2 regions of the Ornithinibacillus bavariensis genome follow, and region 2 is predicted to be linked to the other one. Evidence: a T-box and tRNA genes for the amino acid it is inferred to sense, from the RefSeq annotation. Region 2 holds a T-box; the other holds one or more tRNA genes.
What was found. The T-box of region 2 lies ahead of thrS (threonine--tRNA ligase). A T-box ahead of a tRNA ligase gene usually reads a tRNA of that ligase, here a tRNA-Thr.

Region 1 (16,837 bases), on a different contig from region 2:
ATTTGATGTATTCGAGAATTGGAAAGGTGCTAATCAATCACAAATCATTATTCAGACAGGACTCCGAGGTGGGGATTGCGGCATTGACTTTCAAGTAGGTGAGGAATATTTAGTCTATGCAAGCGAACAGTTATTATCTGATTCTGACAATTATTTGTCGACTGGTATATGTGATAGGACCATAGCTGTACAATCCGTTGAAAATGATTTTGATATTTTAGGCCAAGGTATGTCTCCAACCAAAGATGTGGAATTGGAGAAAGAATTTAATAGGGTTTTTCCTGAGTGGATGGTAACAGGATTTTGGACATTTGTTAGCTGTTTGGGAATTGTTGGTGTTTGGGCAATCTGGAGCATCAGAAGAAAAGCGAAATAAAAATCTCAGCGAATTTCCTTAAAATTAGGTTATTGTCTGATACAAGTATCCGTCACTTGTCATAGGTTAATAGTGAACTTATCACAAGAAAGGGGAAACCATATGAGACATCGTTGTGGTCCACATTGTGGATGTAAGAAAACCATTGTTCATCCAACTATATGTAATGTCGTACAAAATTGCACCGAAGAATTTGTTGAGCATATCCATCCTTCTCATACAACTGTAATGAATCATCATCATATTCATAACCAACATGTATTCCCACACTCCACATCTGTTGTGAATACAGTTGATAGTTCTAATTCATTCGGAGGAGCGTTTGAAGTTCCATCTAGTCCAGGAGTAATGGGACCAGGAGTAGGACCAGGAATGCTGGGTCCTGGAATAGGTCCAGGCATGGGTGTAGCACCTGGAACTGCAGGAATGATGGGTCCGGGGATGGGCCCTGGGGGAATGATGGGTCCAGGCATGGGATTCGGCCCTACAGGTGTAAATCCAATGCTAGGAGGATAACTTCCTTGAAAAAGAGTCGACTATGGAGTCGGCTCTTTTTCATTGCTGTTTCCATCATAAAAAATGATATTTGAGGATAAAGTTTTATAAAAGTATGGGATAATGTATGTATTAGTTATTCTTGAAAAAGGATGTGCAATTCCCAATGAAGGTACTATCTGTTACTGGGTATAAGCCAAGGGAAATAAATATTTTTAAAGAAAATGATCCTAAGATTGCTATTATAAAGGCAGCGATTAAAAAACGATTAATCGGATTCATAGAGGAGGGATTGGAATGGATTCTTCTTTCCGGGCAAATGGGAGTGGAGCTATGGACAGCTGAGGTAGCATTGGAATTAAAGGAGCAGTATGATATTCAAATTGCTCTCATCCCACCCTTTGAAAATCAGGATGAGCGTTGGCCGGAGGATTTAAAATTTAAATACGAGGAACTGACGATGGTAGTGGATTTTTACCAGCCTCTGTACAAAGGTGAATATAAGGGACCATTTCAATTTCGCGCCAAAAATAAATGGTTGGTGGAAAAGAGCGATGGTTGCCTAATTTTAATCGATGAAGAATATCCAGGTAGTAATCGGTTTTTTTATGAAGAAGCAAAAAAGGCGAATAAGGATTACCCGATATTTTTGATAACCCCAATGGACTTAGATGATATGGTGGAAGAGCTGCGGATGGACGATCCGGATTATTGGAATTAGAAAGAATCATTTATATCGGAATAAAAATAAGGGAGTTGAGGTATATGAAGAAATTTCCTGTTCTTTATACCGCTAGATTGAGATTAATAGAAATTCATCAAGAATTTGCAAACGATATTTACGATATTCTCTCTAATGATGAAGTCACCAAATATTACGGTCGTAATAGCTTGAAATCGTTAGAGGAAGCAGAAGCAATAATTGATCACTTTCAATTAATTTTTGAAGAGGGTCGTGGGATGCGATGGGGCATTGCTTTGAAAGAGGATGATCAATTGATTGGAACTATTGGTATACATAATTATGTTCCTGGTATGAAAAGGGCTGAAATAGGATTTGAACTTCATCCAGAATATTGGAGAAAAGGAATTTTAACAGAAGCGCTTACTAGGGTTTTAGAATATTGCTTCATAGAGTTAGATATTTATCGTATCGGGGCAATTACTTATCCGGCGAACGATGCGTCCAATGGACTATTAAAAAAGGCGGGGTTTAAAGAAGAAGGAATTCTCCAAGGCTATCTTTATCAACATAATCAACATAATGATGCCTACGTACTCTCCTTATTAAAGCCAGAGTGGAGGAAGAAAAAGTATGAGCAGGATGCTCCTATTTCGTATACAGACCATTTAACAGAGATTGTTAAACGTTCAGAAGCAGCCGGTGATTTTGATAACCTCCCTGGAAAAGGAAAACCTCTTGATCTCGGCCCTAGCTTTCTAAACCCATCAGAGGCACAGCTGTATAAAACCTTAAAGGATAATCATGTTCTTCCAAAATGGGTTGAACTTGCCAATGAGATTGATAGATTGAAGGAAGGATTGATGGGGTTAGAAGGTAAAGATAGACGATTACTAATTAAAGAGATTAATAAAAAAATCAAAGCATATAACTACGCCTGCCCGCCCTCCTTGCAAAAAAACAAGGTGAGTGATTAAGGAACTAGTCTTAGACTAAGTCTGGTTTAAATGAAAAAGAAAAGAGTGGGTACAAACCCACTCCGACTACCATAGAACTTCGAGTATATTTCCGATAAATAGGTTTGTGTCAATATTGCAGGTTTTTCCTTCGATTGCGTATTGCCAGCCGTAGAGTTTGGAATTTTCTGGTCCTTGTGGATCATATTTTGGAGCGTCTTCCTTTGTGGTGATTTCTGCTTGAGGATAGGCTGTCCATACAATGGTATTCTCTTGTGCTTCCTTATCCATGGAATTGTAAGCTTTTAATAGATCACTATCTTTATCAAAAACTCCGTATACTGCCGGTTGATAGCTTGAGTCTGCTAGTGTTGTATACCAGCCTTGAATGAATTCTGCATCAACTGGATAATTTGGTTCAATATCTAAAAAAATAGCCACACCTTTTGGTACACCAAGCTTATTTGCCATAGCGATAGCATTTTTCGCATGTTCCACTCCGTTATCATGACCAGTTGCGTCTTCTACATGGTTGTAAACGATAAGGATTTTAATATTAGATTCATGCAAAAGTTTTACTTCATTACTGTCTAAGCCAGCGGAAACACCTTCTTTGTCTCCAAGATAGCGTCCCCATATAGTCGGTTTTCCATAGTTGTCAATAACACAGCCGAGGAAATCACTGTCGGTATACGTTGCAGAATCAACACCCCAATGAATTTCATCACTTTTATCATCTTGTTTGTTATCCTTATCTAAATTTTCTTTATCATTGTTTTTAGTAGCATCTTCCTTATTTTTGCTTTCTCTTCCTTCTACATTATTTTCTTTTTCCGCTATTTCGGAGTTTTGAGCTTTATGAGTTGTTTCCTGTGGCGTATAAAAGAAGTGAAGCAGGATGGGGATGGTAATAATAATCACCAAGCTTATCAGGGTAAAAAGTTCGTACTTTCTCATAGTTAAACCTCCCTTCTTCCCCTATAGCAGTGTATTTCTGGAAGGGACGATAGGTGTGGGCAATCTTCGAAAACAGCTCTAACTTATTGGAACTTTACTGCAGGAAAAGGGATAAAATTGTCGAAATAAATAGATAGAGGAAGAAATAAAACATAGAAGAGGAAATGCATAATGAATCGAATTGACCATATACGTAAAGAGGAAAAAGCTTATCACGATTTTTGTTATGACAACTATACTTTATTTGAAGGTGGATCTTGGTTGCATAAACCAGTCAGTACAGTTGTTGAATTATTGCCATTGTTTGCTAGCTATAAGAGGGTGAATGTTCTTGATTTAGGTAGTGGGGTAGGACGTAATAGTATTCCAATCGCGGAATGGATTCGAGAGGCGGATGTATTAGGCAAGGTTGTTTGTGTTGATTTGTTAGATTCGGCAACGGAAAAGTTAAGAACTTATGCTAAACAATTTCATGTTTCGACGCTTATTGAACCAATCAAATCCACGATTGAAAGTTATTACATTAAGAAAAGTGCGTTTGATTTCATTGTAGCTGTTTCAAGCCTAGAGCATGTAGAATCTGAAGTCGCACTGCATACGGTATTAAAAGACATGGCAGCTGGAACTAAGTCTGGAGGGATTAATTGTATTATTATTAACTCCGACCTTGAAGAAATTGATGTGGAAACTAGTAAAAAACTAGATGTAAAAGTGGAAGTGAATCTTTCCACTGAACAAATGAATCACATTTTAGAAAATAACTATAAAGGATGGACCGTATTAAAAAGTCTTGTGAAGCAATTAGAGTATAAGATTACTCGAGGTGAACGTGAGATATTGCTGAGAACGAAAGCCATCACCTATGTCGTAAAGAATAATTAGGAGCGGGTAGTATGGAGTCCATTTATGTAGATTGGGGCAATTCAACAGTTAAACTAACCTGGCTACGAGATTTTCAAGCTCCGCGAGAGTTAGTGACTAGTGCTCATGGTTTTTGCTTTCATGAGGGAAAGGTAATGCTAGTTGATTTAGACAATCGGGGGTGGGATATTCCAGGTGGACATGTAATGCCAGGTGAGACCCCAGAGGATGCCTTTAAACGTGAAGTGATGGAAGAGGGATATGTCGAGGGCGACTGTTTCTATTTAGGTGCTATTGAGGTAAACCATCGTGAGAACCCTAACTGGGATGGCTTGAGTCCATATCCAGTAGTTGGTTATCAAGTGTTCTACCGCATGGATATACATGTTATTTATACATTTAAGGCAAGGTATGAATCTAGTAGAAGGGCATTCATTAAACCATGTGATGTAAAAAGCTACTATAAGAATTGGCATGAAATCTACAAACATATCCTAGCTTATGCGCAATTAAAAGGAGAATGACAGACAATGAAACTATATGGGGACTTTACGAAAGAGGACTGGAAGAAATCATTAAAAATAGAGGAAAAATATATTCCTGAAACGTTTATTTTACATGGAGAATGGGAGCATCATGAAAATCTATTACTATGGAAAAATATTTTAGCTAATGATCAATGGCTACCTGAATGGAATACAGTAATAGGGGATCATCATGAGAGAAAAGTAGGTTTTTCTAATGTGTTTGGTGGACCATCTGCGGCTATTACTGCCCATCTCTTTGGAACATTAGGGACGGAGAAGTTCATTCAAACGGGCTATTTCGGCGGATTATCTCGTGATGTAAACTATGGAGATATTTTAATCGTTACAGGTGCATATATGGAAGATGGTGTATCCCAGTGGTATTCTCCAGGGGATACAATGGTATATGCAGATCATGATTTAATAGAAGCCGCTATAGGTTTCTGTGAGAGGAAGGGGTACCAATATGTGACAGGTTCTGTTTTCTCAACGAGTGCCATGTACATGGAAACAGCAGAAATTGTAAAAGGCTGGTCCGAGGACGGCCATTTTGGTGTCGATATGGAAACAGCAACTACCTTTGCCATTGCTAAATACTTTAAGAGAAGAGCAATTGGACTATTAAATTTATCTGACCATATCATAAACGGGGATACCTTCTATTCGACAACGGAGGAAATTAGTCAAATAATGGATGAGACAGATAGACGAATAAGGGAGTTGGCTTTATATTTATCCACATTAGACCTTTCATAGGAATTTTAAGGGAAGAAGCATTGTTCCCAGTAATAAAAAACACTAGAAGCCTATTATTCTACTATATATAATAAGGACAAGTAGGAGTCAAAATTATAGACTCCTACTTGTCCTTATTTATTTCTATTAAAGCTAGCTTCGATAAATGAGGAAAGGCTACCCTACTATATTTACTATCCGCTATTCAACTTTTCTTTTAAAAACTAATTGGTTACATGCAATAGAAATACTATCGTTAGAATCTCCTGCGTTTGGAATGATGGTAACCAATTCCCACCCATCTCTTCCGTATTCATTTAATTCTTGTTCAAACTCTTCGCGGTCTGCAGTGTTGATTGATAGAGTCCAAGTCTCAACTAGGTATTCCCATTTGATCAATGATATCCCTCCAAAAGATGATTTTTGCTTTAATTTCCATTTTATCATATCCTAAATATTATAATATTTTAAAATCATTTTAACAGGGGGACATTATATTGACTAACGACTTTTATTGTGACGAAGTACTTAGCGGAAATACTATAGTAGAAAAAGTGCACGAAACTGAAAATGTTTTGGCTTATTATCACACTCGACCTGCATATGATGTTCATATTGTCGCTATTCCCAAAAAGCATATTCCTTCTTTAACGAACATTGAATTAGAGGATCAGGCTATTTTATTCGAATTAATAAAGGTAATCCAAAAGGTAGCAGCAGAAGTTGAGAAGAAATATGGTGCATGTCGGGTAATTACAAATTTAGGAGAGTATCAAGAATCGAAACATTTGCATTGGCATATTGTTTCTGGAAAGAGAAAATAATTCGTAATAACGAAGAAAGGGACTAACAAATGGTAAGAATCATAAAATTGTCTAATGGTGAAACCGTAGAAGTAGAATGTCTAAGCTGTGAAATTGTAAGTGGCGCAGTCCAACCTGATGGAGGAGTAGTGGTGGAAACGGAATTTTTTCACGCTCATCAGGATGTCGCATACCCAATTAAAGGGTTAGTCATATTAGCATCCAAGCGTCATTTTACCACTATGGATGAAATGTCCGAGGAAGAACAGCTTGATTATATTCATTTACTAACTAGAATTAGGAGAGCACAGCGTGAAATTTTAGGAATCGAGAATGTCTATTACTTCTATAATGAAGATACTACCCATCATTTTCACACGTGGATGGTACCAAGATATAAATGGATGTATGAATTCGGCCGTTCCGTAGAATCAGTGAGACCCGTTCTTCTTCATGCAAGAAATCATATGAACAATAAAGAAAATGTTCACGAGGTTAAACAAGCGATCCAAGCTCTACAGAAAGCATTAAATTAAGGCTGGATTAGCTAAGGAGAGATAATGGAAATCATTATAAAAAAATACAATAATTCATATAAAGAGGAATTAAGAGAACTTATAATTCAAGCCAATGGGGAATTAAATCTTCTAAATTTAGTAGAAGGCAATCGTAGTACTAGTAAAGGTTCATTTATTGCTCTACAAAAAGAGAAGATGATTGGGTTAATTACTTCATGGAAAAGTATTTTTCATCCATACTGTACTTACTTTCGGTGTATTGCCCTACCTGAATATTTAGATTGTCTTGATAGGTTACTTGCCGAAATGGAAGGTAGCCTTAGTAAGGGAGATTATCCTCTACAAATATCCTTAGATGAGAATTCCATTTTAGGCAACTATTTTAGCAGGCTTAATTTTAAAATCATCAGAAAAACCTATTTGCCATCATTGGATTTATCAGTGTCATTGCAAGGAATGCTTCCCGTAGCTCTTCAACAAATAAAATCATTAAGAGAAATAGAAACAAGGCCAGACATTATCACTCAGCTAACAAAACTAGTAAAACGTAACTATGAAGAAACCCATCTTGTAAATCCCGTAGCTGATTTAACGTTAGATAAATGGAAGGAAATGATTTGGGCTGAGGATATATTGCTGGATGGAAGCTATGTTTATCTCAATGAAAAGGGAGATGGAATATTAGCATATTCATTTCTACATAAATCAGACCAGCAAGGGACTGTTGAATTAGGATGGTCTGGGGCAAGTGATTTATCAGAGATAGACATACTCTCTATACTTTTGGAAAAACAAATCTATTATTCTCAATTACATGGCTACCGTTTCCTTGAAGGAGAATTTGATACTACAAGTCCTTATGCCATGCACATGCTGAAATCTAAACCATTCCCAAGAGAGCCAGTTTTAATAACGTTTCAAAAAGAGAAGGAGAATGACTAATGGGGTCACGAATTATGCACTTAATCGTAGCTACTCAAATCGCTAGACAATCTACAATAATGGATAAGCATGCATTTCTAATCGGTGGAATTGCACCTGATGCCGTCTACCCAAAAACAAGGTCACATTTTTATAAGGGTAATGAGGATGATTACACAACCTCGATCGATTTTAACGCTTTTCTAGAAAAATATCCCCAACAAAGTGACTATATACTGGGGTATTATACCCACCTTATTGCAGATTATATTTGGGTAAAAGGTTTTTACCAAGGTTGGTTGAAAAATCGAATGGATCAAGATAAAACCCTTTTGGAGAGATATCACCATGATTTTAAGGTTTTGAATGGTAAATTACTGCATTATTATCAGATTGATACAAATATTTTAAAGGACTTTCAGCTAACATCCATTCATGACCTAGAGGAGGTTAAGGTAGCGGATGTAGAGAAATTTATTCCTTATCTTATTGAAGATATCCATTATCCTCAAGAAGATCTGGAAGCAGCATTAAATGTATTTACCTTCCAACAGATTATTGGTTACGTGGAAACATCGATTGAAGTCGGTATGATGAGGTTGAAAGAAATAGGGATTGGATAGTTCGAGAAAGAAAGGCAACCCCATTTAAATCATTTATGAAGGCATTATCCAAACAAGCTTGGCTGAAAAAATAGATTATTTTTATTTCCTCTCCAGATTTAATGGCTATTCCAGAAGTAAATATTGGTATAATTGAAATGACACTCCAGAGGATTTGATACGAAGTTGAAGATTATGGACGGTTTACTAAAAAAGATTTTGCCAATTAGCTAGATGACATTAATGAGAAATGATACTTTCGGACTATTAATATAAATATTTTCCAATTATTTGAAACCTTTTCACGTCCATATTCGTCTTATATAGAAGAGAACTATTATTTTATTATCCCACAAGAAACTATATTGATTTCCAACTTTATTAGAAAGGTTATTTGCTAAAGGTTGGACGAATGTCAAATTTTCACTATGTTAATGGAATATATTATACCTTCCAACTAATGGATAAGATCCCACTCTATGGATTTACATTGTAGTATTAATCATGAATGGGATTTGTTATTCCTATTACAATAGTGATCTATTTAATTCTTCAATACGAGAAGGGTGGGGGGAACGGTACCCTGATATCAGGGAGGCGAAAATGAAGAGGTTACTTATAATAATGCTGTTTGGTATCATATGCTTAGTTGGATGTTCATCCAATACCTTGCAAGAGGCAATAAGTGATAGTGTGTATGGTAAATTTGATAAACCGGAAATTTTGTACCAGAATGATGATATTGGAATTGTATTATTTTTGACCAAGAATGAAAAAGGAGAATTTATTATTTGTCAAAGCTCCTATGAAAAAAATGGATTAGATCGTTATAATTTGGTCACAAGTGGTGATCAGATGATTCCGATAGAGCTTGGCAAGAAGTCGGAATTTATCACGCTAAATTCAATCGAGGAAAAATCTGGTGATTCATTTAATGTTATATGGGGTGGGATATTCCATCACTCAGGTGCTAAACATGTAGCGTATAAAATACATAGTACTGATGAAGGGGCAAAGGTATTTCAAAATAATGTAGAAATTAATAAAAAGCATGTTTTTGTCGATGTGATAGAGGAGCCCATTTCAGATTCTTATACGATAACATTTAACATTCTAGATAAAGAAGGCAATATATTGTTTACTTATAATTAATAAGACCCTTTTGAAGCTCACAATCCAAGGTGGATTCATTCAAAAGGGTCTTTCTGCTTTATTTACTTTTGGTATTATTTTCTGCTTCAGGCTGGTTAACAGGAACTCTTTTAATGAAAAAGGCTAATATTAATGCTGCAATTATAATCAATGAAGATACGAAGAAGGAGAAGTTTATCCCATTCAACATTGCGTGATTGACAAGTTGTGATTGCACGTCAATTGCAGAGCTTCCTGTATCAATCATACTTTCGTCAATCGGTCCCTTCGTTAACTCTTCCAATTTTGCCTCTGTTCTTTTATTCATGACTGTAACTAATAAAGCTGATCCAATTGCACCTGATACCTGTGATAATGTATTATTCATTGCAGTTCCATGCGGATATGCTTGTGGTGGCAATTGATTCAAACCATTTGTCATGACAGGCATATTGACCATGGACATTCCAAATGAACGAATCGAGAATAAGATTGCTACGAATGCAAATGAAGTCGTCAAGGATAACTTACTAAATTCGTAGGTCGTAACCAGCAAAATGAGTAATCCGATAATGGATAAGGTTTTTGCACCGTACTTATCAAATAGTCTACCGGAAATAGGAGACATAATTCCCATTACAATCGCACCTGGAAGCATTAGTAAACCTGCTTCTGTTGGTGAAAATCCTCGAATCATTTGAATGTAGATTGGCACTAAAATCATCCCTGAAAACAATGCCAGTGAAATGATAATCGATATTGCGGAGGATAGCGCAAACATCGGATATTTAAAAATCCTAAATTCAAGTAATGGCTCTTCAAGTCGATACTGTCTAATAATTAACGAAATAACACCGATTACTCCAGCGATGATAGTACCATATACTTGCGGATTACTCCATCCTAGGTCTCCGGCAACACTAAATCCATATAGGAGTCCACCAAAACCAATACTAGATAATAGGATGGATAGCACATCTAATTTAATTTTACGCTGCGGTGTAAAATTCTTAAGTTTGAATATCGCATAGACTAGTGAAAGAATAGAGAAAGGTAGTACAATGTTAAATAACATTCTCCAACTATAATGTTCCACAATAATTCCTGATAAGGTTGGTCCTAATGCCGGTGCTACAATCATAACAAGCCCAAATACTCCCATAGCCTGTCCACGTTTTTCAATAGGAAAAGCAACTAACATTACATTCATAAGTAGTGGCATCATAATAGCTGAACCAGATGCCTTAATCATTCGCGCTACAATTAATACGCCAAATGTAGGAGATAGGCTTGCAAGTAATGTGCCAAGTGAGAATAAGCCCATTGCTGTTATAAATATCGCGCGGTTTGAGAATCGCTGAATGAAGAATGCACTTGCAGGAATTAGGATTCCATTTATAAGCATATACCCAGTTGCTAACCATTGAGCCTTCGATGGACTAACTCTAAATTCATCAATAATAGAAGGTAATGCTACATTTAAAAATGTTTCATTTAGTATGGCCACAAATGCTCCAATAAATAATATCGCTATTATTCCATAAGGGACTTTATGTTCCTGTGTTTCAACTTTAGTCATAATATTCTTCCTACTTTCTTTTTTCAAACTAAAAGCACTTAAGTATTTTATACATATAGTAAAATCTTTGCAACAGATAAGGTAAGCTATTAATAGAAAAGATTTATGTTTATAAATAATGCTAAAAATAGGTCTTAGAATTTTCCCTATCAGGTGAGCAAAACTACAATATCCTTCATTACTATGTTAAAACATAGGAAAATTAAAATTTATATTGAAGTAGTCATTACAACTATATTGCCACCATTATTGTCTATTTACTTATCAGATTAGAATATGAGGATCAAATAAATCAGAATCAGGTTTAAAAAGTTTGCAATAAAATTTATAAATTTATAAAGCTGTAGAAATAGAAGCTGTGGTTCATAACATCTAGTAGCTTTTATAATGAAAATAGGGAATATAGATTACCAATAATTTTTACTTGAAATCATCCAAGGATAGGAGTATTATTTTCTTCGTAAGTTATACTAAGTATCCTAGCTAATATCGTAAACCTGCTACAGAGGTTCATGTATTCTATGAAGTACAGCACTCAACATCCATGGGTTATTTAGAAAGTGCAGGGAGCTTTATGTTCGGAGTATATCATGAATTTAATAACTATGCTGGTGTAGCACAGCTGGTAGTGCACTTCACTCGTAATGAAGGGGTCGGAGGTTCGAGTCCTCTCACCAGCATCATTCACTATTATGGAGAAGTACCCAAGTGGTTATAAGGGGATGCACTCGAAATGCGTTAGGGGCTTTATAGCTCGCGTGGGTTCGAATCCCACCTTCTCCGTTAGGAAAATACTTAAGAGTTCAGCCGTATCCAATAGGATACGGCTTTTATATTTTTTCTACAGAACTTCCGTCACTAAGCATTTTTTATTTCGTAAAGACTATTAGTGAAACCTTTTTCTTGATTTTAAAAGTACGTGTTCTTTTCAATCAATGTTTTTTAAATTTATCTAGATTTCCTGTTGATGTTGGGAAAAATTCAGATATATCAAAGTTAATTTTATCTGCTCCCCCCATTCCAACTAAATTGCTCAATTCCTCTGTTAGTATCGATTGTAATTCTTCTCGTGTTGGGAGTAAATAATCGATGAAGTAGAATAATGAAGAAAGGTATTGTTTGGATTTGTCTTTTTGCTGGGAGAAATGTCTTAACACTTGAACCATTAGCTTACGTTTTAAGATGTATCTTTTCAAATCATTATTTTTTGTTTCATTTGCGTAGATTCCTGCTAATACTGCAGCCGAAAATGGATTCGATGACTTTTGAAGTTCATGAATATCCTGTTCTAAATAGTTATACACGTGGTAGTGATAGATGATACTTGTACCATAATAATGATAGTCAAAGTAATTTTGTCTGCGATTTCCCTTCGAGTTTGTAAGAATGGCAATGGCGTATATTTCACGATCGTACTTATCATATATTCGATAGAAATAGCGAAACATTTGTTTTCGAAATGCTCTATCTGCCTTTCCGTTAATCTCAATATGTATCAATAGCCACTTTTCGTTTCCGTTTACAAGTGGCACTTTAATAACTAGAACAGCATAACTTCTGTTTGATCTATAATCTAAAATCTCTTGAAAAAAATCCTGTTGTAGAAAGGTTACTTCCTTTGAAAAATTGATTTTCTCATGCAGGAATGGAGCGAAAAATAGAATAAACTCCTCAAACAATTCACTTATAAGCTTTTTCCAAAGTCTATCATAATCTGGAGAGCCATATGTCGCTTTTTCCTCCTGTATGACGGGAGATAGCATTCGGTTTCACGTCCTTTTTCTTCTTATTATATAGGAACATATATTTGCAACCAATATTTTTTTGAAAGCATTTAATTTTTTTAAAGGGTTTTAGTCGCAAAAACTAGAATACTAGAATAGGAATTTTATATGGGGGAATGGCTGTGATAATTCGTTTGTTAGAACCAAACGATGCTAAGGAATATTACGATTTACGTTTAGAGGCATTGCAAGTAAATCCAGAAGCCTTTTCTACGAGCTTTGAGGAAGTAATTACAAGCCCAAATATAGTTGAACATTATGAGAAGAGCTTTCGACAGACAAATACCTATAATTTTGGTGCATTTCAGGAAAATAAGATGATCGGAATGGTAACATTATTTCCCGAAACAAAAGAAAAATTAAAACATAAAGCTAGTATTTTTGCAATGTACGTAAAACCCGCATATAGGGGACAAGGTATTGGAAAATTACTTCTTGAGGCTGCACTTAAACAGGCATACGAATTAGGCGGTCTATCTAAAATTAATCTGTCTGTAGTATCTAATAACCATGAAGCAAAGGGACTTTATCAAAGGTATGGCTTTAAGACATTTGGATTAGAAGAGAAGGCACTTATGGTTAATCATGCATTTTATGATGAAGAATATATGTCACTATGGTTATCTAATAAAGAATAGAGGGTAAGAAATTGGAATTGACAACAAGTAGAATTAAAGAAAATACTGCAATTGAGATCCTAACTTGGAAATATGAAAAGCCGTATGATTTTTATAATAATGTTCTATCTGGCGAAGCTATTTTGGAGTTGATGAGTAATTCTTATCGAGCAGTTCTTCATAAGGAAGAGGTAATCGGTTTCTTTTGTACAGGAAGAGATGCACAAGTACCTAAGGGGCATGAGGTTAATGCCTATGCTGATTCTTGTGTGGATATTGGAATTGGCATGAAACCGGAATTAACTGGTAAAGGAATAGGAACCATTTTTTTACGGTTTATTTTACAAGAAGTTTTACGAGAAGCAAAAGGCAGTATACGATTAACGGTGGCAGAATTTAACCTTCGAGCAATTCGCCTATATGAGAAGTTTAATTTTTTAAAGCAGAGCGAGTTTGTTAGGGGCGATGGTGTTAAGTTTATTGTAATGGTAAGAGACGAGGAGTAGGATTAAGAATGAAATTAGGTGGAATTAATCATCTATTATTTTCGGTATCGGATTTAGAGCAATCCATTCAATTTTACCAACATGTATTTGATGCAAAACTCTTGGTAAAGGGGAAAACAACTGCTTACTTCGATTTGAATGGACTATGGCTGGCATTAAATGAAGAAAAGACAATTCCTCGAAACGAAATAGAACATTCCTATACACATATCGCTTTTTCAGTAGATGAGAAGGACTTTGACGCACATTGTAAAAAGCTAAAGGAACTAAATGTACGTATACTTATAGGAAGAGAAAGGGATAGTCGGGATAAACAATCTATTTACTTTACTGATCCAGATGGACATAAATTTGAGTTTCATACAGGAACATTACAGGATAGATTAGACTATTACCGGAAAGAAAAAAAGCATATGAGATTTTATGAGTAATGACTGTAAAAAGGATTATTTTTAAATAATCCTTTTTCAATTGTTCTCTAAATTTTGTATTTGATCCATAAACGTTGTAATGTTATCTATAGATTGGGTGAAGTCTGTTTTATTGAGATCCTCTATCATTAGTTCTCCAGATTGTATTTGATTAATTGTATCAAGTAGTTTTTCATTTTGTATGAGTATTTCGTTGTGTATGCCTTCTGCAATTGCAGGGGCCTCAATAGAATTAAATTCAGCTATGGTATTTTCTATATCTAACAGTTTCTCCTCTATGGAAGTTACATTCACTTCTCCGTTATTCATTATTGACTGTACCTCTACTGAAAAGGCGCTTAGTTCATTAATAAAGTCCGTTGTTTCTGTAGCATAATGAATCGTCTTCCTTGTCTCCTCAATAATGCCACAGCCCGTAAGAAGTATGATGGTTGAAAGAAGTAAAAGTCCAAGGGTCTTTTTCATTTAATTTCTCCTCTTATTATTTATTAATCATAGAATAGCATGTTACTCCTAAGCTGTCTTGATGTGAATGAAACAATTTTAAATAAGTGTTGACGAATATGAAATCCTTTGCTAAATTATATATAACCAAAAGGTTATATGAATAAGGTGTGAAAAAAGATGTCGGATGTGTACAGAGCTTTAGGCGACCCAACAAGAAGATTTATCCTGAATATGTTAAAGGAGGGTGATTTAACTCAAAAGGAAATTGTAGCTTCATTTGATATCTCACAACCAGCAATCAAGAAGCATTTGAATATTTTAATGGAAGAAAATATTATTTCTGAAGAGATTCAAGGAAAATATCGTGTATACTCCTTGAATAAAGGGAAATTACAACTTGCATACAATGAAATGCTTCAATACATCGCAGACTTACTAGATAATAAGCTCGAGAGCTTAAAAAATTATGTGGAAAAAGGGGAAAGTCGAGATGACCAAGGTTGAAAATTTTGTTAAGCGGGAAATCGTTGTAAATGCACCGATGGAAAAGGTTTGGGAGGCTCTTACAAAAGAGGAGCACTTAAACAAATGGTATACAAAAGAAGCGAAATTGGATTTTCGTGTAGGTGGAAAAGGTTATATGGATCATGGCTGGGGTGCAACTTCAGAGGGTACTTTTACCGAGATAGTTCCTATGAGGCGCTTTGTTTTACAGGGAAATGATGGTGATTTTACAACGATAACAAACGTAGAGGTTGTGGATGAAGGGGTAAAGGTCAGTATTACATATTCTGCTTCTTATCTCGAAGAAATGGATGCAGCTTCAAAGGAAAATATGTTATTTGGGACTGGACAATTTCTGGAGAACCTTAAAAGTGTTTATGAAACAGGATTAGATAATCGGAAAAACTTATGGCAAGCGTGGATTGGGATCGTACACACAACTCATCACGAGTCAATTGGCACAGAAATTTTACAAGTAAATGATAGTTCTGCTGCAGCGAATGCTGGATTGCAACCTGGAGATATCGTTATTGGATTGGATAATGTTCCTGTGTTAGGCTATGAATCGTTTGAGCGGTTTTTAAATTCAAAAGCCATTAATGAACCAGTTTCCTTACAGGTACTGCGTGGTGCAGAAGAGCTTGAGCTAATAAGTAATGTAGAGCCATATCCTGTGTCATATTGAAAGGAAAAGTAATGTGAATTTTTTTAAATGTGTTATAGATTAATCTTGGATGAAGATGCTAAATTCATTGTTATATTGTGACACTTTTTCCATGATAGGTTTATATCCTAAAGTATTTAGTAAAAAGCTAGGTAAAATCAATATGGTTAATTTAGTGCTGGGCTAAGAAGAAAATTCTTAGCCCATTAGATTTATTGCAATTTACGAAATGGGTGAAAATAAAGCCTTATAAAGAGAACAAAGATAATAAGTGCTGAAATACCAAATAAAATTGGAATTGGTAGCCATTCAGCCCATAATCCTGAAATGGTTAAACCAAGGGGGAGGGTAAGCTTCATGAGCATGGATGATGTTCCTGCAACACGGCCTAATAAATGGTTTGGTGTGAATTCTTGGCGAATAGTAAAATAGACGATATTGGAAATAGTTGTGGAAAACGTCCTAATACCTAGGGCAATTCCAATTGTCCACCAATTTGGTGCAATGATTAAGGTAACCATACCTACAACATCGAATAATAAACAATAGGTATAAATATTTCCACGTCCCCATTTTTTTCGAATACTACTTACTACTGATGCTCCTAGTAATCCTCCGATAGCTGAAATAGAAAACATAAGCCCTACTTCATCCTCGGTCGCTCCTAATTGATCTGTAACATAGAAAATAAGCACACCAATTACTAAACTAGCAGCAAAATTAATAAATAGAACCGTTATA
Region 2 (16,837 bases):
GGATCTATCTAGTGGTAACCATGCTTCTGAACAAGATTTAAAGGTAATACGAGAAATTATGACAACCCAAGGTCTACCTTCACCAGTAATGAATGTATTAATACATTACGTATTATTACAAACTAATATGAAGCTTTCGAAGGCATATCTAGAGACGATTGCAAGTCACTGGTCACGAGCAAATTTAAAAACAGCTAAAGAAGCGATGGAATTTGCCAAAAGAGAAAAAGAGCGATACCGCCAATCAATAGAGAAAAAACAAAATCAACGAACATACCGAAAACAGTCTTCTAAAGAAGTTGTTCCAGATTGGTTTAAGGAAAGAAAACAAAAGACTACCACTATACAAACCGATACGATCAGTGAAGTAGAACTACAAGAAATGGAAAGTATCTTGAACAAATATTCTAGTGGCGGAAAAAATAGTCATTTGCAAGGATGATTGAAATGAAACCAGTACAATCTACATTAAAAAAATGGATGGAAAAAAATGAGAATTTCCAGGAAAATTATGTAAAAATACGAAATGAGGTCTTACAAGACCCGGAAATTAAGGAATTTTTGTCTCTGCATCCTGACCTACCAAAGCAAGAAATAGAAAAAAGCTTGATTAAATTCTATGAATACAAGACACAATCCAAACAATGTGATCATTGTGCGTCTTTTGGTGCTTGTAAGAATATGTTGCAAGGATATTCTCCAATACTTCGTGTGGAGAATAATGAAATTCATCTTTCTTATGAAAAGTGTCATAGTCGAATTATGTTTGAGAAAGAGCAGCAGCAACATAAGCTTATAGAAAGTTTGTATATGCCTAGGGAGATATTAGAGGCTACGATGGATGGTATTGATCGTGATCCAAATAGAGGCAAGGCTATTATAGAAATGGGACATTTCTTAAGCGAATTAAAAAATGGTATACCATCAAAAGGAATTTATTTTTACGGTCCCTTCGGAGTAGGAAAAACATATTTTCTAGGGGCAATCGCAAACGAATTAAAAAAATATAATATTTCTTCTATGCTAATTTATATGCCGGAATTTGTCCGTGAAATTAAGTCATCCATCAAAGATGATTCTATTAATGAAAAAATCGATTATTTTAAAAAGGCTGATGTTTTAATGCTTGATGACATTGGTGCAGAAACACAATCAGCATGGTTCCGGGATGAGGTTCTTGGTACAATTTTACAGTATCGGATGATGGAAAGATTACCTGTATTTTTTACATCCAATTATAGTATGGAACAATTAGAGGAACAATTAGCCAAGTCTACTCGTGGTGATATAGAAACCGTCAAAGCGGGCAGAATTATGGAAAGAATTAAACAAGTAAGCCAAGAAGTACCAATTTTTGCAGACAATCGTAGGAATTAAATTGAAGTCAATAAAAGTCTATCTTTTATTGGCTTTTTTTATTGTAAAGTAAGGTATATCACTCTTTTTCATTTACTAAAGTTACTAGTTTTACTGGATTATTCATTTTTTAAAAGCTATGTCCATATAATGTAACAGTTTGGTTTTGGATGAGGGTGAGAGGATTTGCTGGATATTTATTTTACGTCTAACAAAGAAGTAATCAGTTTTTGTGAGCAATTATTCCATTATAACAAGAAAATTGAATTGCATTGGAAAACAAGTGAAGAATGGGGGAATCATTTACAAATAGAATATAATCCAACTGATTCAGTGTTAATAGATGCTATTGTTAAAGCAATGGTCGATGTCTTTGTTACCCATCGATTAACTACAATGATAAAGGGAATAGTAGAGGAATATTATTATTACTCTGATCAGGATGAGATTGAAAAGATAGTTGATCTAACACATTGGTTGTTTGCCGGTGAAGATGATGAAAGTGTCAAGGTACGAAACCAAAAGGACGACCCTATACAATTATTGTATTCCTTGATGGTGGCAGATGTAAAAAATACGACAACGATACATTTTGATTCCATTGTTAATTTTAGGTTAAAACTTTTCAAGGATAATTTAGTAAATTTGGTTGGTTTGGCAATAGAGGAATATAAACGAGAAGAGGACCACCAAGAATTTGTAAATATGTTAAGAGAATATATTGCGAAGAAAGAACCATCTTACAATATTGTACATATTCTACAAGGAAACGATTTTTCATTTTTTAAATCGAGTGGTAAACCGTTTACTAGAATGGAGCTACGTGTGCTAATGCAAAAGGAACCGCTTTATATCGTTGGTTTAGATGAGGATGAGTTAAATTTGGCACCATTAGTTGCAATGGCACCTCGTAAAATCAAAATTTATGGTGATCATCCATCAGAGCCAAAAACATTAACGGTCATAAATGTTTTTCAGGAAAGAGTTGATTTTGAGCCGTTTAATAAGTTTCCTTTTCCCTATTATTTTAAAAATCAATAACAGGACTTGATTATTGTTAAAAGTAGCGCTATAATGTGGATTATATTTAATAGGTTTATCAGTAACGACAAGGACATGATCATTTGTTACCTGTTATGCCCAGAGAGGGAAGTAGCTTGCTGAAAGCTTCCTCATACAGCCGAATGATTACCACCTTCGAGCTCTACTTTTGAAGGATTAGTAAAAAGTAGCGTAAATCTGCGTTAAAGATTAAAGCCGTATTCTATATACGGGAAATAGGGTGGAACCACGTGACCAACGCTCGTCCCTTTGCAATAATGCAGAGGGATGGGCGTTTTTTAATTCCAGGAGTAATAGTAACTTCTCCAACGAAAGAGAAAGAATATTTTACAAGGAGTGTAAAAAATGGCAGAAATCAAAATCATTTTTCCTGATGGAGCTAGTAAGGATTTCCCACAAGGTACAACTGGTGAAGAAATTGCCGCTTCCATTTCACCTGGCTTAAAAAAACAAGCCTTAGCTATTAAATTAGATGGTAAGCTATACGACCTAAAGCGTGAGCTAAACCAAGGTGGAGCTATTGAGATTATCACATATAAAAATAAAGAGGGTGTTGAAATTGCACGCCACTCAACTGCCCATTTAATGGCACAAGCGATTAAACGTTTATATAAAAACGTAAAATTTGGTGTTGGGCCAGTTATTGAAGAGGGATTCTATTATGATTTCGATATGGAGGAGAAGGTAACTCCTGATGATTTATCCAAAATCGAAAAAGAAATGCAGCGAATTGTCGATGAAAATTTACCAATTGAACGTATTGAGGTTACTCGAGACGAAGCAAAGAGAATGTTTACTGAAATTGGTGATAACCTAAAATTAGAATTAATCGACGCTATTCCAGATGATGAACAAGTTACAATCTATAAACAAGGCGAATTTTTTGACCTATGTCGTGGCGTGCATGTACCTTCAACTAGTAAATTAAAGGCGTTTAAGCTTTTAAGTATCTCTGGAGCATACTGGCGTGGGGATAGTAACAACAAACAGCTACAACGTATTTACGGTACGGCATTTGAAAAACAATCTCAGGTAGAAGAATACCTTCATATCTTAGAAGAGCGGAAAGAGCGTGACCACCGTAAGCTTGGAAAAGAGCTTGAAATATTTACAATCAATCAAAAGGTTGGTCAGGGATTACCACTTTGGTTACCTAAGGGAGCAACAATTCGTCGTCAGATTGAGCGCTATATTGTTGATTTAGAAGAAAGACTAGGCTATAACCATGTATATACTCCAGTTCTTGCAAATGTAGACCTATATAAAACTAGTGGACACTGGGATCACTACCAAGAGGATATGTTCCCTACTATGCAAATGGATAATGAAGAATTGGTTCTTCGTCCGATGAACTGCCCACATCATATGATGGTATTTAAAAACCAATTGTGGAGCTATCGTAACCTACCTGTCCGTATTGCGGAGCTTGGAACTATGCATCGTTATGAGATGTCTGGGGCACTTGCTGGATTACAGCGTGTACGTGCAATGACACTCAATGATGCCCATATTTTTGCTCGACCAGATCAATTAAAGGAAGAATTCATTCGCGTTGTTGAATTAATTCAGCATGTGTACAAAGATTTCGGTATAGACGATTACTACTTCCGTCTTTCTTATCGTGATCCTGAAGATAAGGAAAAATATATTGATGATGATGAAATGTGGGAAAAAACACAAAGTATCCTAAAAGAAACAATGGAAGATATGAACCTAGACTATGTGGAAGCAGAAGGGGAAGCAGCATTCTATGGTCCTAAGCTAGATGTCCAAGTAAAAACCGCTTTAGGTAAAGATGAGACATTGTCCACTGTTCAAATTGATGTGTTATTACCAGAGCGATTTGAGCTTTCTTATATTGGAGAAGATGGTAAAGAACATCGCCCAGTTGTCATTCACCGTGGAGTAGTTTCAACGATGGAGCGATTTGTTGCATTCCTTCTTGAGGAATATAAAGGGGCATTCCCTACATGGTTAGCACCAGTTCAAGTGAAAGTAATTCCAGTTTCTCCTCAAGCGCATTTAGATTACGCGAAGAAGGTAGCTGAGAAATTACAATACCAAGGAATTCGTGTTGAAGTAGATGAGCGTGACGAGAAGATTGGATATAAGATACGTGAAGCTCAAACTGAAAAAATTCCATTTGCCCTTGTAGTTGGGGATAAAGAAATGGAAGATGATGCTGTAAATGTAAGAAGATACGGAGAGCAAAAATCAGAAACACTTTCCTATGCTGATTTTGAAAAGTTAATCAAAGATGAGATTGACAAGAAAGTATTACGTGTAAAGAAATAGATTCTATTTAAGCATAGATGATCCTATAAAAGAAAGAATAAAGCCTATGATAAAATGATTGCTTAACCACATGAAATCGTCACGATACGGATTTCATGTGGGTTTAATTTTATCTAATTATAATGTTTTACCTTCTTTCAATGATAATTTTGAAGTCGATGTTACCTATTCAAACCAAATGAATGGATGGTGTATTGTTCATCTAGGATAGGTAAGTTCATGGGTTTTATTGGATATTGATAGTTTTCTTTTTGTCGCAATGTTTAAACAAATCAAAGGGAAATACCAGTAGAATTACACTAAACTTCCAAAAAACGAATAAGTAGTGTATACTAAATAGAGTATGAAGGGTTGACACTTTATTCAAGCATATGTTAATCTATAACAGTTGAATAAAATTGAATGATCAAAAGACAAGTAGAGGCACCCGCTTCTCACCTGTTCAACGCCTACAAGCAGTTGACTGGTTCACAGCTTTATGAATGACTAAAAGACGTGTGGGTGCATTTGTGTGCCCACATTTTTTTATTGAAGTACTTGTCCGTAATGATCAGAAACCCAAAAATCACTTGGAGGTGGCTGGCTATTAACAAAGATATGAACGTTAATGAAAAGATTCGTGCGAAAGAAGTACGATTAATTGATTCTAACGGTGATCAACTAGGTGTTAAAACACGTCAAGAGGCTCTAGAACTTGCTCAAAAAGCAAATCTTGACCTTGTCATGGTAGCACCTAATGCAAAACCACCAGTTTGTAGAATCATGAACTACGGTAAATTCCGTTACGAGCAACAAAAGAAGGATAAAGAAGCTCGCAAAAATCAAAAAGTTATTAACGTTAAAGAAGTGCGCTTTACACCTGGAATTGGCGATCATGACTTTAATACAAAATTAAAGAATGCACGTAAGTTCCTTGAAAAAGGTGATAAAGTAAAAGCTGCAGTTCGTTTCCGCGGACGTGCAATTACGCATAAGGAGCTTGGTCAAGAAGTATTAGACCGCTTTGCAGAAGAGGTTAAGGATATCGCAACAGTGGAATCTAAGCCTAAGATGGAAGGTCGTAATATGTTTATGATGCTTGCTCCAAATAATGAAAATAAATGATAAGCATTTAAGCATTCGAGGAGGAAATCTACATGCCAAAAATGAAAACCCATAAGGGTTCTGCAAAACGTTTCAAGAAAACCGGATCTGGAAAAGTAAAAAGATCACATGCTTATACAAGCCATATGTTTGCTCATAAGTCTCAAAAGCAAAAACGTAAATTACGTAAAGGTACTTTAGTATCTTCTGGTGACTACAAGCGTATCAAAGCAATGCTTCCTAAATAAGAAGTATTGTATTTGTGAAATAACAATTACTAAATAAACTAAATGGACATACAACGAACGTATTGTATTAGGAGGGAATTACTATGCCACGTGTTAAAGGTGGAACAGTTACGCGTGCTCGTCGTAAACGCGTACTTAAATTAGCTAAAGGTTATTACGGTTCAAAGAGAACTTTATTTAAAACTGCAAAACAACAAGTTATGAAATCAGGTCAATATGCATATCGTGACCGTAAAGCGAAAAAACGTGAATTCCGTAAGCTTTGGATTGCTCGTATTAACGCTGCAGCACGTATGAATGACCTTTCTTATAACAAACTAATGCACGGATTAAAATTAGCAGGTATTGAAATCAACCGTAAAATGTTGTCAGATCTTGCTATCCATGATGAGCAAGCATTTGCTCAACTAGCTGAAAAGGCTAAAGCTGCATTAAATAACTAAGACGATGAGGCAATGGGGCTATGCCCCTGCCTCATTTTTTTTTTATAAATTGGCCCAGGTTATGATTAATAAAAAAGTTGAGAGATTCTTTACCGGTAAAGAGTGAAGTGAAAATGAAGGAAATATCCGTAAGAAAATACATGTTACAGTAGAAAGACCAGTTAAAATTTTTGCAATATTGCCGGAGAGAACAGCTGCTGTTCTTGTTATAAAGAATTGGAATTAGCTGTGATTATTTATTACGATTTAATGAGGGGGCTTTATTCATGGGAATACAAGAACTAGTATATTATTTAGGATTTGCAAATATCATCGGTTTTATTTTTATGGGAGTAGATAAGAAAAAGGCAAGAAATGATGAATGGAGGATACCAGAACGGACTCTTTGGGGAATTGCGGTCCTAGGTGGTGCACTTGGATCCTATATAGGAATGAAAGTTTTTCATCATAAAACGAAACATAACTCATTCCGGATAGGAATGCCTTTACTAGTAGTAATAGATGTTGCATTATTTGGTTATTTTTTCATGTCATAATAGCTCGTCTTATGTCATATACATGTACCGTTAGGCTAGGTTATATATGTATTCTTTCTTACTCGATCAAGAAGGAGGAAGGTTATGGAGCTATTTGGTAACTATATAATGGCCATCGTACAAACAGGTGGACTATTTGCCCCACTTATATTCATTGCTGTTCATTTGCTTCGACCGATGTTTTTTCTACCTGTTGTGTTTATTTGTGTATCCGGGGGAATCCTTTTTGGTGTACTGGCAGGAACTGTATATTCCATTATAGGAATTACCTTATCTAGTATTATCTTTTATTTTCTTATTCGCTTCATGCCTAAAATGTCTGAACGATTATTACGAATGAAGAAGAAGTTATTAGGAAAGCATGTGGAATTGACGACAACTCAAATCTCTTTATTGAGACTTATACCATTTATCCATTTTCACTTGTTATCACTATGTTTAATTGAAATTACAACTAGCTTTAAGGATTATACTAAATCATCCATTTTGACGAATATACCACTTGCGGTTATATATACATCAATAGGACAATGGCTATCCAGTTTATCGCCAATGCATATTCTCTTATCTTTAACTGCTTTATTACTACTAATCTATGCATTGCGCAGAAAAGAGATCGTGATTAAATGGGAAGAATTCTTTCAAACCACTACATAAAGGCGCATCTAGTTTTATAGTTGCGCCCTTTATTTTGTCACGATTAGTTTATCAATAGGATGCTTCCAGGTTACTTTAGCGTACGGGTAACGGATAAGAAGTTCTTTTTCTAAAAAATAAATATCATCCCTTGTTAAGCCCTGCAGCTCAATGGGGTCTGTCACAGTAACATGAATATCGACTATCTCAAATGAATTCTCTGTTGTTCCCACATATTTTTCTCCTTCAAACTGGCATCCCTTATATACAAGACGAATATTTTTCTTACTATTCCATTGTTCATCAATAAAATAAAATCCATTTGAGATTTTTGCATGCTGCAAGAGTCTTTCTGGATTACGAAAGTATTGTATAATAGAATACAAAAGTAAAATAATGGCCGCTATTATTAAGATGCGAAACAAAATGACTATCATGTACCATCGTCTCCCTGGTAATCGTTATTATTCTGCAATACGAAATAGTAGCATAGAAGGTTTCATTATTTTTATTAAATATTTGTTACATAGTAAATATCAGGGAAAATAGCTTAAAAAGGAGTTTTACAATGGACTGGCAATCATTATTTTCCATGCAGAGGCAACTAGATTCATACATCGAATCTAATCACAATTTGTCCGATAAAGATTTATTTCAAGAAAAGTATTTAGCTTTATTGGTTGAGCTTGGTGAATTAGCAAATGAAACGAGATGCTTTAAGTTTTGGAGTAATAAAGCGAGAAGTAGTAAGGAAGTTATTTTAGAAGAATATGTAGACGGAATTCATTTTATTTTATCATTAGGACTTGAAAAGGGACTAGTCTATACATCTACAACCCCACTGGTGTTAGTAGATCTTACGGAAACGGAATTATTTAACAATGTCTTTGAAGATTGTGTATCGTTTAAAAATAATCCATCTCAGACAAACTATGAACGTTTATTCCAAGGATATTTACTTTTAGGTTTGAAGCTTGGTTTTGAAGAAGAAGACATCTATGAGGCATATATGAAAAAAAATGAAGTAAATTATAAACGCCAAAACAATGGCTATTAATACCCTAATTATTTAAAAAACTGTATACTAAAGGGGAAATAATCAAAGGAGGTATCACTATGGCTCAATTAGATGAAACATTGTCGATGTTAAAGGAATTAACAGAAGCTAAAGGAATCTCAGGTCATGAAAAGGAATCTCGAGATGTTATGGAAAAATACATACAACCTTATGCGGATGAAGTATTTACAGATAATATCGGTAGCTTAATCGCCAAAAAAGTAGGCGAAGAAAATGGTCCTAAAATTATGGTTGCAGGGCATCTTGATGAAATTGGTTTTATGGTAACAAGAATCGATGATAAAGGATTTGTCTATTTTCAGACGATTGGTGGTTGGTGGAGCCAGGTCATGCTTTCCCAACGCGTAACAATTATGACGTCAAAAGGAGATGTCACCGGGGTTATTGGTTCAAAACCACCACATATTCTTTCCGCTGCAGATCGGAAAAAGCCTGTTGACATAAAAGATATGTTTATTGATATTGGAGCATCAAGTAAGGAAGAGGCAGGAGAATTTGGGGTAAGACCAGGAGATTCCATTGTTCCTTACTTTGAGTTTACGCCACTTAAAAATGAAAAATTACTACTTGCAAAGGCATGGGATAACCGTATCGGCTGTGCCATTGCTATTGAAGTATTGAAAAAATTGAAGGATGAAAAACATCCTAATATTGTTTATGGTGTTGGAACTGTACAGGAGGAAGTAGGGCTACGGGGAGCTAAAACAAGTGCTTATGCGATAAAGCCGGATATAGGCTTTGGAGTGGATGTTGGTATTGCAGGGGACACGCCAGGAATTAAAGAACAGGATGCAGATAATAAAATTGGTAAAGGACCACAGATAGTCCTTTATGATGCTTCGATGATTTCTCACAAAGGAGTTCGTGACCTAGTCATTCAAACTGCTGAGGAGCATCATATTCCATTCCAGTACACTTCTATTGCTGCTGGTGGTACAGATTCGGGTTCTATTCACTTAACAGCAAATGGTGTGCCTTCATTATCCATAACTATAGCAACTCGTTATATCCATTCACATGCCGGAATACTCCATCGTGATGATTTTGAAAATGCAGTCAAGCTTATTGTAGAAGTGATTAAAAAGCTTGACCGTAAAACGGTAGATGAAATTTTCTTAGCATAACAAATGAAAAAGCCTGAACTGATAAAAAAGTTCAGGCTTTTTCATTGTTAACCGAGATATCGTTGCATTACTTTTTGAACATAGTTCTGCGTTTCTTTAAATGGAGGTATACCTTGATATTTATCTACATTACCTGGGCCCGCATTATATGCAGCTAACGCTAGTTCAATATTCCCATTATACCGATTAAGCATGTCACGTAAGTATTTCGTACCACCACTTATATTCTGTTGCGGATCATATGGATTTAATACTCCAAGGCCCCTGGCAGTACCTGGCATTAGCTGCATCAAACCTTGAGCTCCTGCACTACTCTTTGCAAAGGGATTATAATTAGATTCAGTTTCAATAACCGAATGGATTAATTTCTCATTAATACCATATTTCTGTGAGGCATTTCTAATATATGCATCAAAATCCTTTGTAGATGTGTTGGGAATAGCAGTATTATATGTATCTAACGAACCCATCATATTGATATATGGATAATTAATCGTGTTTGTTGGTGTATAAGTCTGTGTATTCTGTTGGCCATTCTCAAGCAATTCATTCTCCAATATTTGCTTAAAAGCCATATCTACAATAGGAGAAAAGCTAGATAAAGAACTATTTCCAGAGTTCAGAATTGACATAGCTTGTAATTGCATTAGTGATTGTATTTGTCTAATATCCATCGTGAAAAGTCGCCCCTTAATTTCTCTACTACTATTCTACTATATATCATTGATAAAATGCTAGACCGAAATTATTTCTTTTCCAGATTTGCGTAAGAGTTCTTCGTAGAATCGATCATTTCCAATACAAAGGATTCGATCACATAGCTCACGTATTTCGTCCATATCATGAGAGGTATAAACAATGATTCGGTTAAATTCTTTCGCTTGTTTCCATAGATAAGTCCCAATTTCTTTTTTCGATTTTAAATCAATTCCTACAGTAGGCTCATCTAATAATAATACTTTGGGATCGTGAATTAACGTAATTGCTAGGTTTAACTTACGTTTCATTCCGCCTGATAATGTTTTTGCTGGCTCATCCCATTTGTTGAGATTCATGTCATGACATAATTGCTTCAATTGTACTTCCGACTTCGATTGATAGGATAGCTTTTCAAAGAAATGCATGTTTTCCCTTACACTTAGCTCATCCCAAATAGCGATATCCTGTGGAACGAATCCAATATGTTTTCGAATTTCTTTTGTGTCTTTTCCGTATGTTAATGAATCTAATGAAATAGTACCCTTATCAGGACTATCAATAGTAGCTAGCAGTCTTAATAGAGTTGATTTACCAGCGCCATTTTCACCGACCAGTCCAATAATCTCTCCAGGATGAATCTGAAAAGAGAGTTGATGGAGAACCTGATTTTTTGCATAGCGCTTTGACAAAGAATCTACCTTAAGCATTGAATCTCTCCTTTCTGAACAGGGTAATCAGTACTAAAAAGATACTAATAACTCCCCAAATTATAGTGATTTTACCGGCAAGAAATTCGTGTAATGGATTAATTTGTGTTAATAATCGTGTTTTTGGTATAAATCCTTCAATAGGGAGGATAGTGCCACTTATAATTGCAATGATTAATGCTAGTAATATAGTAACAGTATAGAATGTGCCTTTGGAGCGAAAACAATTGGCAATGCTGAAGGCAAGTCCTGTCATCATAATTCGAAAACTCAATATATGTATCACTAACGGAACGGATATCAATTCATGTAAAAATACTGTGAATAAGGTTATTGCAAGTAAATCAAACAGCAAAAACAGTAGGAGATATAGGCATATATTTTGAAAATAGTAGGAAGCTCTCGACATTCTTAAAAAGGAAATTCGTGTCGTAACGGTCATAGTTTTTTCATGTATCACCCAATCCGATAAAAATAATGTAGTGATAAAACTTAAAATTGCCCATAGACCCCAAGTATTCCATGCTATTAATGGCGTATTTTCCACTTGTTGTTCTGAATGATAATAACGAAAAGCTGTATTTAATAAATTTTCATCTTGTTGAATCTCCTTGCTTTTTTCGGAAATTTCATCCCATGTCCAGGATGCTTGTCCATTATATTGTTCATTCATGTCTAGGATAAAATGTGCTGCTTTAGCACGACCTGTTTCTTCTTGAACAAGGGATACAATCATTTCCTTTACTGGTGCATAAGCAAGGGACAAATCTGTTTGATAGCTGGATATAATATTATTTCGTTTTCCTTTCAAAATAGAGCTTTCATACCCATCATGGATGACAAAAACACTGTCTAAATCATGTTTCTCTAATTGATAGAGTGCTTCTTCTTCCGTAAGAGTATATACCTGTACAAGATTAGAAGCTTTAACTTTTTCCATAAGCGCATGAGCTAAGGCAGAATCATCCTCTACTACTAATCCAATCGGTATACGGGAATCTTCTTGAATCGAATTAGTCATCGTTATGATAAGAATCGTTCCCATGATAGGCAGTATTAACCAAAATAGCATGGAAAAGGGTCTTTTTTTCCACAATAGAAAACGTGCATATAACATATCATTCATTTCTCACACGCTCCTTTACAAACGATGCCCCTATTAGTAGTAAAAAGCTGACTACCAACGTTAAAATTATGGGAATGAATTCTACATAATTCCGTCCATTAAGCATTATTTCTTCTAACCAGTAAAAAACTTGATTGGAAAAAATAAACGGAAGGATGTCTTGAATATACAATGGTAAATATATAGCTGGTAGTAATGATCCGCTGGCAAGAAGTAGGAGGCTGGTCACAAGAATTTGTACGGTTAGCCGTAGCATCTGTGAGGACACGATAGCTTCTATTAACGCCAAGAAGGATAATAAAGTAAGATTATATAACACGATGAACAGAATTAGTTTTCCATAACTAGCTGTGTCCATGGAAATAGATAGTGAATAATTTAATCCGATAAATAACAGTACACCTAGTAAACTAGTTATTAAGACAGTAACTATAATTCTTGCGACTATTTGCTGAAAATCTGTAACACCATAAAGTGACATTCGTGTTTGTAGTTCATTTGATGCCTCTTTATAAAGGAATAGATAGACCATTACTGTCCACATCGTGATAACAAAGAACGCTCCTGCAATGCCAAAATATTTTATTGGTGAAGTGGTGGAATTATTGGTTAATTTGTTTTGATCCAGTAATTGGTCCTTCCCGATTGCATAAAGCAAAAATTCATGAAACTGTGCTAACACAATTTCATTTCTAGTTTTCGTATCAAGATCTAATTGTTTAGCAAAATGGTTAATCGTTAAAATATTTGCCTGTGACGCACTAATATGTCGAGCAGCACTATCAACTAAACCTTTAATAAGAAAACTTTCAAGCTGACGATTCGGATTCCCTACAACTGTAACAACTACCGATTCTCCGTAATAGAGTTTTTTTGTAAATGACTCTGGAAAAAGTATGTAAGACACGAATTCATCCTTCTCTATAGCTGTTTGTGCTTTCTGTTCAGAAGTTTGCTTCATATGTATGAAATCACCGAGCTGTGATGATTGTTCAAGTAGGCTGATCACCATCTCAGTTTCTGCTGTTTGATCTAGGTCTACCAATCCAATTTGCAATGGATTTTCTTCTAAATTGGAAAAATAGGAAACGATAATAACAGTAACCAGTCCGATTAAAAGGAATGGAAAAAGTAAAAGAAGAGGAAGTGAAAGCCACTTCCTCCTGAGTTGCAAGAAATTATTTTTGGTGAATAATGGGACAAACTTCAGGAATTGCATTAAGTTCACCTGCTTTATAAAAACATTTGATTAAAATCCAAAACCGATAACACTCATTAGCCACTCCTCAAATTGAGGGTAAACTTCATTTTCAAAGTATGTCATCATTTCTTCATAGCTCATACTACCGACATCTTTTACATCTTCTTCTTTTGGTAGTTTGATAGAATCTTTAACGGTTGATTCCTTATCAATAAATAGGGTAACTAAATCCTTTTCAAAGTCATCACCTGCAACAGTTATTTCATGCTTAGAGTTCATCTTGTCACCATCGTATTCTGAGTTCCCTGTCCAGAATAGTTCAAGTGTATACCCAGTAGGTTCAACAAAGGAGAATGTTCGATCAAAGTCTCGTTTGTTTTTCTTCAGGCTTTCATCCGTTTTATAGCTAAGTTCCATATCTGCAACAGATACTTTGATAGAATCCTTAATCTTTCCATCATTATTTGCAAGTGTTCCTTCAAGTGTTAATGCTTGATCAACGTCATCATAAACAAAACCAAAGTCATATTCAAATGCTAATTCTTTGCTATCTTGGTTTAAATGACCCTTAATATATAATGTGAGAAGATCATCCTCAGATGGTCCAAATTCTATAGAGAGATCGCGTTTCACAATAATATCCTTTTTCACCCAAATAGTGGAAGTGAATCCGTCTGGTATTACAAAATCATCTAAGCCATTTATAGCTTCTTCTATACCAGTATTGTAAGCCTCCTCAAAGTCTTCTTTCGAGATGGTTAGATCAGAATTTTCTGCAAAAACAAATGGACCAGAACCTTGTTGTACAGCATATTCATGGATAATTTCTTTTAAACGCTTATCCTTAGCCATTTTTTCTAATGTATCGGATAATAATGATTTTACTTCTTTTTCAGTTAAATGAAATGTAATCTTCTCTGTATCTACATTATCATTACCAATTTTTACAGTTTCTTTAGTAGATTTAAACGCTTCTTCTGGAATTGCATTATAAATAAATTTTCCGTACTCTTCCTCTATATATTTTAGATCCTTTTCAGGAAGAACGTTTCCTTCAAATAGCATGCTAAAGTCGATTTTTTCCTCACCTGTAAAGGTAGTAGGATCAACCTGCTGCATCACTTTACCAAAATCTTCACCTTTAAGCTGAAGTACCTCTTTTAAAAACGGTAGACCTAACATCATGCTGTCAGAAGTAAGAAAGAAATTCACACCATCAATTTCAAAATTACCGAAGCTACCAGCAATTTCTGCTGTAGCAATCTTTTCTTTACGATCTACACCACTTTTAATGGATAACGTAGAATTATTAAGTATTTGGTCTGGGGTGATCGGGCCAGAGCTAGGTAGTTGCATATTCATCTCTGCGGATAGTTTATAAGTGTTTTCTACTGGCTTTTCAAGTGATTTTTCTGCCCATTCTAGCTCTGGTGCATAGCGTTCTTTCATTTGTTCTGCATACATATTCATGGTTTCTTTTTCTGAAAGAAAGTACTTTGTTTTTAACGAATTATCTAACAGTACAAATGCAGCAACACTTCCACCAACTAGTAAAATTGCAGCTGCAATAATTATCGCTAGTAATTTGTTGAACCCCTTCTTTTTGACTTGAACATCTTGATTGTTTACTTCCATCGTAATCCCCTTTCGATAATAACCTTTGTACTAGTTTATTAATTTAGTAAGGTTATATCACATAAAAATAAATATAATACAACAATTGTATATCATCAAGATGTGAAACAGTCAACGAATTTTTAAAAGGAAGAAAATTATAAAATGATGTAAAATACCTATCTATCTTTTTATTGAATAGGTATTTAGTCTTGATGTTTTAAACTTAATCGACATAATTTAACTAAAAAATAGGAAAAGTGGCTTCCAAAAAGATTGCTGAGTCTTTAGACTCATTTTTTAAAAAAGAAGAGGTACCTATTAGGCACCTCCAAATTCTAATTATTCAGATACTGCATTCTTGACACCTTGCTCAAGAGCTTCGATCATTTCTTGTTTTTCAGCGGTATCGGATTGGTTCCAAATTAATTCAAAAAGTACTCCAAGACCTGGTAGCATTTTTTCTTCACCTGACTGAATAGCATCGACTATCGTTGCTTCTAATTGGCTTTGGTCATTGGTGGCAATATTTGATAAGATGGCCTTTCGTAAATTTAAATCCAAAAAAAATCACCCCTTATTAAGATTAAACTATGGATAGTTTGACCAGATTAGGTTTAAATATGTATGATGATGGAAGATAATAGGATAGGAATGAAGAAATTGATAACATCAGTGAAAAATGAAAAAGTAAAAAATTGGCGAAAGCTACATAATAGAAAAGAGCGAACAAAAGCGGGAACATTTTTGATTGAGGGATTCCATTTAATAGAGGAAGCCATTAAAAGTAATTGGGATGTATTGGAGATAATCCTTCAAGAAGATGTTTCATTACCAGCGTGGAAGTGTGATGCACCTACTGTAGAGGTTGCGGAAAATGTTTTCCAGCACATTTCACAAACGAAGACACCACAAGGAATTGCGGCTGTCGTAAGAATGAAAAATAGTCATGAAATAAATGGAGATCTTTATCTTTTACTAGATCGTATTCAAGATCCTGGTAATCTTGGTACGATAATTCGTACTGCAGATGCAGCTGGATTTGATGCAGTAATGCTAGGAGAAGGAACTGTCGATTTATATAATGATAAAGTGATAAGAGCCACACAAGGGTCCTTATTTCATATTCCTATCATTCAAGAAAGCCTACCTACTGAAATTAATAAGCTTAAACAAGAAGGCTTTCGTATATGGGCAAGCGCATTGACCAATTCAAAGGATTTTCATACACTAAAGCCAACTTCGAAGGTAGCACTTATATTAGGAAATGAAGGTGCAGGAATAGAGGGAACAATTTTAGAGCTTGCAGATGAAATTGTGAAGATTCCAATATATGGAAAAGCTGAATCTCTAAATGTAAGCATTGCTGCTGGGATCTTAATGTATCATCTAAAAGGATAGGTATTGAAATTATGCAGTATTATCGCTATAATCTATGTTATATGTAAATAGTAAAAAGCAATGAAAGAGCGATTACCAGTTATAAACATGGTTTGACAGGGAGGAATTGCCACAGACTGGAAGCAATTCTACCATGAACTGATTAATCATTCACTCTGGAGCTGACACTTGGACCTGATTTACAGTAAAGGTGTTCCGGATAAAAATCCGTTATCGAAACTTAAGTTG

Region 1: it has a tRNA-Thr gene. The T-box ahead of thrS (threonine--tRNA ligase) is inferred to sense a tRNA for this amino acid. The anticodon was not compared.

The regions. Positions count from the first base shown of each region.
Region 1 covers NZ_JBNPWZ010000002.1:173,753-190,589, forward strand. Annotated here, with positions in the region: gene HNR27_RS04710 (hypothetical protein) at 1-376, shown strand, start outside; gene HNR27_RS04715 (CotD family spore coat protein) at 479-892, shown strand; gene HNR27_RS04720 (SLOG family protein) at 1,038-1,592, shown strand; gene HNR27_RS04725 (GNAT family N-acetyltransferase) at 1,637-2,530, shown strand; gene HNR27_RS04730 (glycoside hydrolase domain-containing protein) at 2,597-3,466, opposite strand; gene HNR27_RS04735 (class I SAM-dependent methyltransferase) at 3,638-4,348, shown strand; gene HNR27_RS04740 (NUDIX hydrolase) at 4,360-4,851, shown strand; gene HNR27_RS04745 (nucleoside phosphorylase) at 4,858-5,610, shown strand; gene HNR27_RS04750 (DUF4177 domain-containing protein) at 5,791-5,988, opposite strand; gene HNR27_RS04755 (HIT domain-containing protein) at 6,087-6,413, shown strand; gene HNR27_RS04760 (HIT family protein) at 6,443-6,928, shown strand; gene HNR27_RS04765 (GNAT family acetyltransferase) at 6,953-7,852, shown strand; gene HNR27_RS04770 (zinc dependent phospholipase C family protein) at 7,852-8,454, shown strand; gene HNR27_RS04775 (hypothetical protein) at 9,037-9,585, shown strand; gene HNR27_RS04780 (DHA2 family efflux MFS transporter permease subunit) at 9,644-11,143, opposite strand; tRNA gene HNR27_RS04785 (tRNA-Thr) at 11,751-11,823, shown strand; tRNA gene HNR27_RS04790 (tRNA-Ser) at 11,838-11,926, shown strand; gene HNR27_RS04795 (RpnC/YadD family protein) at 12,076-12,906, opposite strand; gene HNR27_RS04800 (GNAT family N-acetyltransferase) at 13,050-13,565, shown strand; gene HNR27_RS04805 (GNAT family N-acetyltransferase) at 13,577-14,050, shown strand; gene fosM (FosM family fosfomycin resistance protein) at 14,059-14,481, shown strand; gene HNR27_RS04815 (DUF6376 family protein) at 14,518-14,946, opposite strand; gene HNR27_RS04820 (metalloregulator ArsR/SmtB family transcription factor) at 15,106-15,432, shown strand; gene HNR27_RS04825 (SRPBCC family protein) at 15,419-16,117, shown strand; gene HNR27_RS04830 (MFS transporter) at 16,309-16,837, opposite strand, start outside.
Region 2 covers NZ_JBNPWZ010000003.1:260,303-277,139, reverse strand. Annotated here, with positions in the region: gene HNR27_RS08335 (replication initiation and membrane attachment family protein) at 1-442, shown strand, start outside; gene dnaI (primosomal protein DnaI) at 448-1,377, shown strand; gene ytxC (putative sporulation protein YtxC) at 1,543-2,397, shown strand; T-box leader at 2,453-2,670, shown strand; gene thrS (threonine--tRNA ligase) at 2,764-4,713, shown strand; ribosomal protein L20 leader region at 5,123-5,246, shown strand; gene infC (translation initiation factor IF-3) at 5,311-5,817, shown strand; gene rpmI (50S ribosomal protein L35) at 5,850-6,044, shown strand; gene rplT (50S ribosomal protein L20) at 6,128-6,487, shown strand; gene HNR27_RS08300 (DUF1294 domain-containing protein) at 6,754-7,023, shown strand; gene HNR27_RS08295 (TVP38/TMEM64 family protein) at 7,108-7,680, shown strand; gene HNR27_RS08290 (sigma-w pathway protein ysdB) at 7,710-8,096, opposite strand; gene HNR27_RS08285 (dUTP diphosphatase) at 8,228-8,716, shown strand; gene HNR27_RS08280 (M42 family metallopeptidase) at 8,776-9,861, shown strand; gene HNR27_RS08275 (lytic transglycosylase domain-containing protein) at 9,909-10,535, opposite strand; gene HNR27_RS08270 (ABC transporter ATP-binding protein) at 10,596-11,267, opposite strand; gene HNR27_RS08265 (ABC transporter permease) at 11,260-12,393, opposite strand; gene HNR27_RS08260 (ABC transporter permease) at 12,386-13,612, opposite strand; gene HNR27_RS08255 (hypothetical protein) at 13,643-15,229, opposite strand; gene sspI (small acid-soluble spore protein SspI) at 15,551-15,772, opposite strand; gene HNR27_RS08245 (TrmH family RNA methyltransferase) at 15,872-16,609, shown strand.